DNA from 3 places in the Clostridium facile genome. Region 3 is predicted to be linked to each of the others. Evidence: riboswitches for the same ligand, from Rfam matches in the RefSeq annotation. Region 3 holds a riboswitch; each other region holds the start of a gene.
The links. A riboswitch is a leader RNA that binds a small molecule or an ion and turns the genes downstream of it on or off. The one in region 3 is predicted to bind thiamine pyrophosphate.

Region 1: linked by a shared signal. The riboswitch ahead of thiC (phosphomethylpyrimidine synthase ThiC) and the one ahead of H8Z77_RS01125 (energy-coupled thiamine transporter ThiT) in region 3 are both predicted to bind thiamine pyrophosphate.
Region 2: linked by a shared signal. The riboswitch ahead of thiW (energy coupling factor transporter S component ThiW) and the one ahead of H8Z77_RS01125 (energy-coupled thiamine transporter ThiT) in region 3 are both predicted to bind thiamine pyrophosphate.

Annotation. Positions count from the first base shown of each region.
Region 1 is NZ_JACOQK010000001.1:517,718-520,999, forward strand. Features, by position in the region: gene H8Z77_RS02165 (B12-binding domain-containing radical SAM protein) at 1-57, opposite strand, end outside; gene H8Z77_RS02170 (sigma-70 family RNA polymerase sigma factor) at 439-999, shown strand; gene H8Z77_RS02175 (zinc-ribbon domain containing protein) at 1,117-1,392, shown strand; TPP riboswitch at 1,489-1,597, shown strand; gene thiC (phosphomethylpyrimidine synthase ThiC) at 1,733-3,019, shown strand.
Region 2 is NZ_JACOQK010000001.1:1,794,538-1,797,819, forward strand. Features, by position in the region: gene thiE (thiamine phosphate synthase) at 1-467, opposite strand, end outside; gene thiM (hydroxyethylthiazole kinase) at 448-1,278, opposite strand; gene thiW (energy coupling factor transporter S component ThiW) at 1,301-1,819, opposite strand; TPP riboswitch at 1,898-2,004, opposite strand; gene H8Z77_RS07460 (4Fe-4S dicluster domain-containing protein) at 2,358-3,282, shown strand, end outside.
Region 3 is NZ_JACOQK010000001.1:286,998-290,279, reverse strand. Features, by position in the region: gene trxB (thioredoxin-disulfide reductase) at 1-269, opposite strand, end outside; gene nth (endonuclease III) at 649-1,284, shown strand; TPP riboswitch at 1,320-1,419, shown strand; gene H8Z77_RS01125 (energy-coupled thiamine transporter ThiT) at 1,459-2,076, shown strand; gene H8Z77_RS01120 (manganese catalase family protein) at 2,172-2,783, opposite strand; gene H8Z77_RS01115 (spore coat protein CotJB) at 2,787-3,047, opposite strand; gene H8Z77_RS01110 (spore coat associated protein CotJA) at 3,048-3,282, opposite strand, start outside.

The DNA.
Region 1 (3,282 bases), 230 kb from region 3:
GATTGCCAAATTGGAATGGATGAACTTGGCGTTTAAAGATACTAGGATAAACTTCATATTCATTTCCTTCGATTGGTTAAAATTACATCAGAAAGCAAAGTTAAGCTCTGATGGTAAAATACATATTTTATTAGTATACCATATTTTTTGATTTATTTCATGAAAACATTTTAAAAAATCCGTTGCCCTATCAATCAAAACAAAACAACAAATTGATTTTATATAATCATAAAACTGTCTTATATGAGACAGTTTTTTAGAAAATCACCCTTATTTTTATGTTTTATTTTAGAATTAATAATAAAATAATCATATATATGTAAATTTTATCGTAAAACATGTCAAAATTGTGCAGCTTATCTGGAAAGAAAAAACTTGACAATTATCACGGAATAAGGTATGATAAGGGTAAATCATAGGAAGGTAAGGCAAAATTCTATGGAACATCCATACAATCCAGATGCTTTTCAAGCCAATGATCTGACTGAATCAGAAGCAGGGCGATTGGTGGAAACCTATATGGGGCTTGTTGTAAAACTTGCATCCAAGTTCCATGTGGACGGAATGGAGCAGGAAGACCTGATCCAAGAAGGGTTGATTGGGTTGCTAGACGCAATTCGCACCTATCAGTTGGATCGAGATACTTCGTTCCAGACATATGCCAGTACTTGTATCCGCAACAGGATTTTAAAAGCAGCTCAAAGTGCGGCTGCAAAAAAACATAGTTTGCTGAACCAATCCCTTCCTTTGGAAGAATCTATTGTAGTGGATTCTTCTGAGCCGGCAGACCCTGAGTTGTTGTTTCTTGCCAAAGAAAAACAACAGGAAATGAACCGGCAAATCAAAATACTTTTGTCTTCGTTTGAGAAGGAAACCTTGTTTTTGTATCTGCAAGGCTACAGCTACGATGCGATGTCAAAACGGCTGCATGTACCAAAAAAGTCGGTTGACAATGCCCTGGTTCGAATCCGGAAGAAGCTAAAGTTTTTAGTAAATTAGCGCATGTCCTATATCATCCATGGCCCGGTAGCTTAAAGCAGAGCGTTGTTTTTTCAAAGGTGATGGTGCGAATCCGTCTGGGGCAAATATTATTGTTATTTAAGAGAGGTTTTTCAAATGTACGAAGACAAAACATTAACTTGTAAAGAATGTGGAGCAGAATTTGTTTTTACCGCTGGTGAACAAGAATTCTACGCTGAAAAAGGGTTTGTTAATGAACCACAAAGATGTAAAAGCTGCCGTGATGCCCGTAAAAACGCATCCAAGGCAAGCAGAGAAATGTATACTGCAACCTGTGCTTCCTGTGGTGGAGAAGCAAAAGTTCCTTTCCAACCACGTGAAGACCGTCCAGTTTATTGCAGCGAATGCTTCGCTAAAATGAGAGAAGAATAATTTCTTTTTTTGATACCTTTTACCCGGGATTTTTATCCCGGGTTTTTCTATTTTACTTGACAATTTTTTGGTACTGTGGTAGGCTAATGGACAGAACTGAATAACAGGGGGAGCTTGTATGGCAGGCTGAGAGGAAGTAATCAAACTTCGACCCTAAGAACCTGATTTGGATAATGCCAGCGTAGGGATATAGGTTGTATTTCAGCAATACCTTCTTTGCGGTGGCAAAGCTGGGTATTGTTTTTTTATGCCCGGTGATACTCCGCCATTTGCTCGGCAGAGTTTAAAAATCCAAACCATGCAATGAAAGAAAGGATGTTTTGCCGTGTATACAACACAGATGGATGCAGCAAAAAAAGGAATTATCACCAAAGAAATGGCGGCTGTTGCCAAAGAGGAACAGATTCCGGAAACAGAGTTAATGGAACTGGTTGCGAAAGGCCAGGTAGTAATCCCTGCAAACAAAAACCATACCTGTTTAAAACCTCATGGGATTGGCAGCAAACTAAAAACAAAAATCAATGTTAATTTAGGAACCTCTAAGGACTGCCTGGATTTAGATGTTGAGATGAAAAAAGTAATGACCGCTGTTGATTTGGGTGCGGAAGCTATTATGGATTTAAGTTCATTTGGCGATACCCAGGTGTTCCGCAGAAAATTAACCGCCGAATGTCCAGCTGTTTTGGGTACTGTGCCAATTTATGACGCTGTGGTATATTATAATAAAGCGTTAAAAGCGATTACCTCCCAGCAGTGGATTGATATTGTAAAAATGCACGCCGAAGATGGTGTGGATTTTATGACCATCCACTGTGGCATCAACAAAGAAACCGCAAAGCGTTTTAAACAGGCAAAACGCCATACCAATATCGTCTCCCGTGGGGGTTCCATTATTTTTGCGTGGATGGAGCTGACAGGGAACGAAAACCCATTTTATGAGCATTTTGATGAAATTTTGGATATTTGCCAGCAATACGATGTTACTTTAAGCCTGGGGGATGCCTGCCGTCCAGGAAGCATCGAAGATGCGGGAGATATTTCTCAAATTGAGGAATTGGTTACCTTGGGCGAACTGACCATGCGGGCGTGGGAAAAGAACGTCCAGGTAATGATTGAAGGGCCAGGACATATGCCTTTGAACCAGATTCGTGCGAATATGGAAATTCAGCAGACCATCTGTAAAGGGGCGCCTTTTTATGTGTTAGGGCCTTTGGTAACCGATGTCGCTCCAGGGTATGACCATATTACCGCAGCCATTGGTGGTGCAATTGCCGCAACTTATGGAGCTTCTTTCCTCTGCTATGTGACACCGGCAGAACATCTTCGCCTGCCAACTGTAGACGATGTAAAAGAGGGGATTATCGCCTCTAAAATTGCCGCCCATGCCGCTGATGTTGCCAAAGGGGTAAAGGGTGCGAAAGACTGGGATTACCAGATGAGCGAAGCACGCCGCAACCTGGACTGGGAAAAACAGTTTGAGCTGGCCATGGACGGAGAAAAAGCAAGAAGATACCGTGCGGAATCCACTCCGGAACGGGAAGACACCTGTACCATGTGCGGAAAAATGTGTGCAGTACGCAATATCAATAAAATCCTGCGTGGCGAAGATGTAGACATCATGGATTAATAAACATAACAAAAAACAGCCAGCCTCATTTCAATAGGGCTGGCTGTTTACATTAGAGTAAAATTGAATCCATTTTGGTTCTGTCAGAGGGAAAGTTTTGAAACAATCAAAAACAATCCTATAAAAACATCGCAATAATCTTAAAGTACAGTGAAAAATATATCAGTGTGGCTTTCAATCCAATATTACGAAGCATAACCTACTAGACAGTCATTGCTTATAAACATGGAAAGTCAGCATTACTAACATTTTGGTGCTATACA
Region 2 (3,282 bases), 1.5 Mb from region 3:
TTGCAGATTTGCTTTAAGGTATCAAACGAAACATCACTGGCATCCAATTTGGTAGAGGTAGAAAACACAGCTCCAACCCCTAAATAATCCGCCCCCATTTGTTCTGCAAGTATAGCCTGCTCCACTGTTTGGGCTGATACACCAATAATTTTATCTTTCCCAAGGCGTTCCCGTACCTGGTTTGCTGCCAGGTCAGATTGCCCTACATGGATGCCGTCAGCGCCACAAGCAATCGCAACTTCCAGATTATCATTGATAATAAACGGGATATTATGTTTCTGGCAAACGGACTGAATCTTGACTGCTTCTGCTAGGAAATCTTTATCCGACAATTCTTTCTCCCGCAATTGGACGATTGTCGTCCCCGCTAAAATAGTTTCTTCTACCTGGTCCACCAAATCATGGTCCCCTAACCAACTTCGGTCAGTAACCGCATATAATAATAAATCATCTGGTGTAAACTTCAATTTTCGCCCCTCCTTTCAGGATATCATCTTCCATTTTACTCATGGCGTCGATTAGATAGGTGCGGAAACTAGAAGTCCCACCATTGGTTTCACATATTTTTTGATAAGCCAATTCTCCACACAGCCCCATTGCCGCAATCGCAGCAACAGTTGCCTCGGTAACCCTATCTGAATTCGCCGCACAATAAGCCGCGATCACCCCTGTTAACATACATCCTGTACCAGTAATTTTAGACATCACAGGATGTCCATTCCGGATGACATAGGCCTGGGTGGTATCACATACCAAATCAATCGCCCCAGTAATGGCGATGGTAGACCCTGTACTTTCACTCAGCTTCGTGGCAAATTCAACCGCTTGCGGGAGATTTTGTTCGGTAATAGCGTCTAATTCATTGGCGTCTACCCCTTGGGTATTGCCTTTTCCCGCCGCAATCGTCTTGATTTCAGAACTATTTCCACGGATAACAGTAAATTTTACTTCTTCTAATAAAGATTTTGCTGTGTTCGTCCTCAATTGGGAAGCACCGGCTCCTACTGGGTCCAATACGGTAATGTGTCCCAACCGATTTGCCTGTTTTCCTGCCAAAAGCATGGAGGAAATTGTTCTGGAATTCAATGTTCCGATATTAATATCCAATCCAGCGCAAATAGAAGTAATCTCTTCTACCTCCTGCTGGTCATCCGCCATAATCGGGGAGCCTCCACATGCCAGCAATATATTGGCTACATCATTTACTGTTACATAATTAGTAATACAATGGATTAAGGGAACCCGTTCCCGTACGTTTTGGATGATTCCTTCTAGCATATTTCGCACCTTCCTACTCTATTTATTGTTTTGCTGTACCAAGGGAAACTTGCACACGTTCTAACACTTTTGCCCTTTTTAAAGCACATAATAACACAAAAGCCATGGTAGCTCCTCCCGCTGTGCTTACCAAAAATGGTACCACATAAGCAAATGCCGCTGCTTCTTGCCCCATGATTAGTGTAGCTACTGGATAAGCTACCAAAGCACCTAAAATACCAGTGCCAAATACTTCCCCAATATAGGCCAAATAAAGCTTTTTACCAAAATACTGATACAATATCCCACAAAGCAAGGCACCTACCATGCTACCTGGAAAAGCAAGTAAACTTCCTGTTCCTAATAAAACACGGATTAACGAAGTGGCAAATGCCATGCCAAATCCATAGGCAGGTCCCAGTGTTACCCCTGCAATTACATTGACAACATGCTGTACTGGAAAGCATTTTGACGCGCCTACCGGGATGTAAAATGCGGAACAGACTACCCCTAACGCAATCAATACAGCCGCAGTTGTTAGTTTTTTAATTTGATAATTCATAAAAACACTCCTTTTGAACACAGCCGATCCGATCCAGACAAACAAAAAACGGAATATGCCACCAGCATATTCCGCAATTTTATCATTCCGCAACATCCCTACGTTGGCATTATCCAAATCAGGTTATGGGTCGAAGTTGATGACTTCCTCTCAGCCTGCTATCACAAGCTCCCCGGCTTATATTCTATTTATTTTTAAATTTATTGTAGCACTGGTTTTTTTATTTGTCAATAAAAATGCTAAATTGATAAAACACCAAAAAAATTATTCTAAATTCTGCAATTATCACAAAAAAATATTGAATATTTTGGCTTATTGCATTTTATTTTGTGATAACACAAGAAAAATCAGCAAATTTTTTGTGTATTTTTCTTATTATTTTCTATGGATACAGGACAATCTTTAGGAAGATAATCAATTGAAAAATAAGGTAGAAAAATGGTATTATCTATAATAGATAATGGTCTTGTTGTGCGCAAATTGTCCTCAATTTTTGGCCGATGAAAAACAAACTAACAGGCAAAAGGAGAATTGTTTCATGAGAGGTATTTATACATCTGTAACTGATATCCGCCGTAAAGTATTTACCGAAGTAGCCCGTATGGCTTATGAAGGCGGAGACTACGCAAAAAAAATTGAAGAACTGCCATACAAAATTATTCCAGGCGAAATTGCTACTTACCGTGAAAGTATCTTCCTGGAACGTGCGATTGTAGGGGAACGTCTGCGTTTATGTATTGGTTTACCACTGCGTCCAGTAGATGAAAACAAACCAATCTCTGATGGTATCTTTGAAAGTGCAATTGCGGAAAAATATTATGACCCTCCACTGGTAAATATTATCTCTTTTGCATGCAACAAATGCCCGGAAAAGAAATTTGAAGTGACAAATTTATGCCAGGGATGTTTAGCACATCCATGTTCCGAAGTCTGTCCAAAAGGGGCAATTAGCTTTGACGCACATGGAAAATCCGTAATTGACCAAGAAAAATGTATTAAATGTGGACGTTGTAGAACCGTCTGTCCTTATGGTGCTATTCAAAAAATGGAACGTCCTTGCGCAAAAGCGTGTGGAATGAACGCAATTGGCTCAGATGAACACGGCCGTGCACAAATTAATTATGATTTGTGTGTATCCTGCGGTATGTGTATTGTAAACTGTCCATTTGGCGCTATCTCGGATAAAGGCCAAATCTTCCAGTTAATCCAATCTATCAAAAAAGGTGACCAGGTGATTGCCGCTGTTGCCCCAGCATTTTTAGGACAATTTGGTCCAAAAGCAACTCCTGAAAAAATCAAAGACGCAATGCGCCACCTGGGATTTGCCGATGTAGTAGAAGTAGCTGTTGGCGCTGACCTTTGTACGATTGAAGAAGCAGAAGATTTCTTGAAGAAAGTTCCAGAAGAACAGCCATTTATGGCAACTTCCTGTTGTCCTTCCTGGTCTGTTATGGCAAAAAAAC
Region 3 (3,282 bases):
CTCCCCAATAAATTAAGGTCGGAAATCTCTTCATAAATAATTTTTGCCCCTAAATTAGTTGCATGTTGGTATAGTTGGTTTGCAAACTCATACCCAGATATTTTTTCAATTCCAGGATAGTTTACAATATCCGGTGTATTAATAATTTGTCCTCCGTGCATCTGGTTTTCAACCACTAAAACGGAAAGGCCTGCACGCACACCATAAATAGCGGCAGAAAGCCCCGCTGTACCTGCTCCAATAATCACAATATCATAGTTAGAATTCAAAGTATATTCACCTCAGTTACGATTGATGTTTTTATAAAAAGATGTAGTTTGTCCAACATGTTAACGACATACTAAAAAATTGTAGAAGCCAAATAGTATTCAAAGCACCTTGTTCAATGGTATCGTGTTCATATTATAACAGCTTTACCATACACTAGAATCGCTTATATAGAAAGACATAGATTTGTATGAAACAAATTGTTACTTTATATTATACTACAAACAAACAAAAACAATCAAGAAAAATTTTAACTAGCCTTATGATACCAATATTTTTGCAAAAATAATCATATTATGTCGATAAAAAATAACTTGTGTAACTTTTTTCATTATGGTATAATAAATAATAATAATTACTAGTTTAAAAGAAGGTGGACATATGACAAAAAAAGACCGTGCGTTAAAAGCAGTGGAATTATTAAAACAACGGTATCCAGACGCTATTTGTTCCTTAACATACCAGCATCCTTATCAGCTCTTATTAGCAACCCGGCTTTCTGCCCAATGCACCGATGCAAGAGTAAATATTGTAACAAAAGATTTATTTGAACAATATCCCACCATGGAATCCATTGCTCAAGCGGATGTAAATGATATTATAGCGATTGTCAAACCCTGCGGATTGGGAAATACAAAAGGAAAAGATTTGGTAGGAATTTGTCAAAAATTAATCAGCGATTATCATGGCGAATTGCCCGATTCTATTGAAGAACTTACAAAATTACCAGGGGTAGGAAGAAAAACGGCAAACCTAATTATGGGGGATGTTTTCCATAAACCTGCTGTTGTAACCGATACCCATCTAATCCGTATTTCCAATCGTTTGGGGCTAGTTTCAGTAAAAGAACCAAAAAAGGTAGAAATGGAACTACGCAAAATACTGCCACCAGAGGAAAGCAGTGATTTTTGCCACCGTACAGTATTATTTGGGCGGGATGTTTGTAAAGCACGGGGACCAAAATGTGAAGGCTGTGACTTAGCCGAAATTTGTAAATCTGCTGGGAAAACAGGTTAAACTTGACAAATCATCCAAAAAAAGATAAACTAATAATTAGAAATCGGGGGTGCCATAGGGCTGAGAAGGAACTATTTCCTAACCCTTATACCTGATCTGGGTCATGCCAGCGTAGGGAGTATTATGCTGTAAAAATTCCAGCCTTTCTGCGTATTTGTAGAAAGGCTATTTTTATTGTTTTTTAATACAGCAAAATCTGTTCCGATTTCAAAAAATCATATGAACAGGAGAATTACTATGAAAAAACTCTTTTCTGTCAAATTAACTGTTAAAAATATGGCTTATATGGCGCTACTTTTAGCAATGCAAGTAGTGCTAACCTATGTAGACAATGTTATTCCAGAAATGCCACAAGGCGGTTCCTGGATATCATTTGCAATCATTCCAATCTTTTTAACCAGTTATTTAATGGGGGTTGGCTATGGAGTTATCGTTGGTTGTTTAGGTGCCATAATGCAATTTATTTTAGGATTAGCAAAATATTTTGGCCCTTGGTCTGTATTGTTGGATTACTTGCTTCCATTAGCTGTTTGTGGCTTAGCTGCCCTTTTACCAAATATTAAATTAAAAAAACGGGAAATATGTATCGGAGTAGTATTATCAATGGTTTTAAAATTTTTAAGCCATTACCTTTCTGGCGCGTTGCTTTTTGCTAGCTCTGCTCCAGAAGGACAAAATCCATTTTGGTATTCGTTTTATTATAACCTTCCTTACAATGCTATTACATTAGTTTCCAGTATTATTATTGTATCCTTGATTTATCCTCCGCTTAAAAAAGCAATTAAATTATAACAATACAATAGCATGCAAAAAGGGCCTTTCATCGATGAATAAACCCAATAAAATGGGTCTATTCAAAGATGATAAGGCTCTTTGTATATCTCAAGCTACTTTCTTTTCTTCTTGCGGTCAAATGCAGGGTTAAACGCATAGAAATTCTTGCTATTTAATTCATCTTGCACTTTTCTCAAGCTTTCACCAAAGCGTTGGAAATGTACAATTTCCCTAGCACGCAAAAATTTTAATGGATCCCTTACATCTGGATCATCAACTAAACGTAAAAGGTTATCATAGGTGGTCCGTGCTTTTTCTTCCGCAGACAAATCTTCAGTTAAGTCTGTAATAACGTCGCCGGTAGAGGAAAATGTTGCTGCTGTAAAAGGTGTACCAGAAGCAAACTGGGGATATACTCCTGTTGTATGGTCAGTATAATAAGCATCAAATCCGGATTTTTTGATTTCATCAATCGAAAGATTTCTTGTTAGTTGGTGAACAATAGCGGAAACCATCTCTAAATGTGCCAGTTCTTCTGTACCAATATCGGTCAATGTTGCTTTGGCTTCTTTATACGGCATACTATAACGTTGAGAGAGGTATCTCATAGATGCGCCTAATTCGCCGTGGGGACCGCCAAACTGACTAATTACTACTTTAGCAAGCGCTGGGTTTGGCTGAGAAATCTTTACAGGATATTGTAAACGTTTATCGTAACTCCACATGGGCTAATCCTCCATTTCCCAAGGCCATGGATCTTCTATCCAGTTCCATTTACGTTCCCCACTGGATTGTTCTACTCGAACAGGACCGTATTTGGCTGCATATTCTTCCATCGCCTTTTGTTTTGCTTGACGTTGCTGGTCAAAATATCTTAAAGCAGCTTGGTCAGTAGGATGAGTATCCAAATAAAGCTGAACATCATAAACAGCGAAAGCTGCTTCCTGCAACTTTTTCATTAACTGTTCCCGTTCATTTAATTTCATCATTTATGATTCCTCCTCCCCTACAAATGGCAAATCCAGTTCTGGAAAAATGGTTCCTCGTTCCAATGCTACATCGGTATCATAGGTACGTTTCCATTTTTGGATTGGAACATAGGCAATTGCTAAAGGAAGGCTATCAATATCTCTACACTCTGGCTGATTGGGTTTTATACAACGCAAACCAGAAGACATTGGCATAACTTCACTCATATATTCTTCAAATTTATAATTATTATCC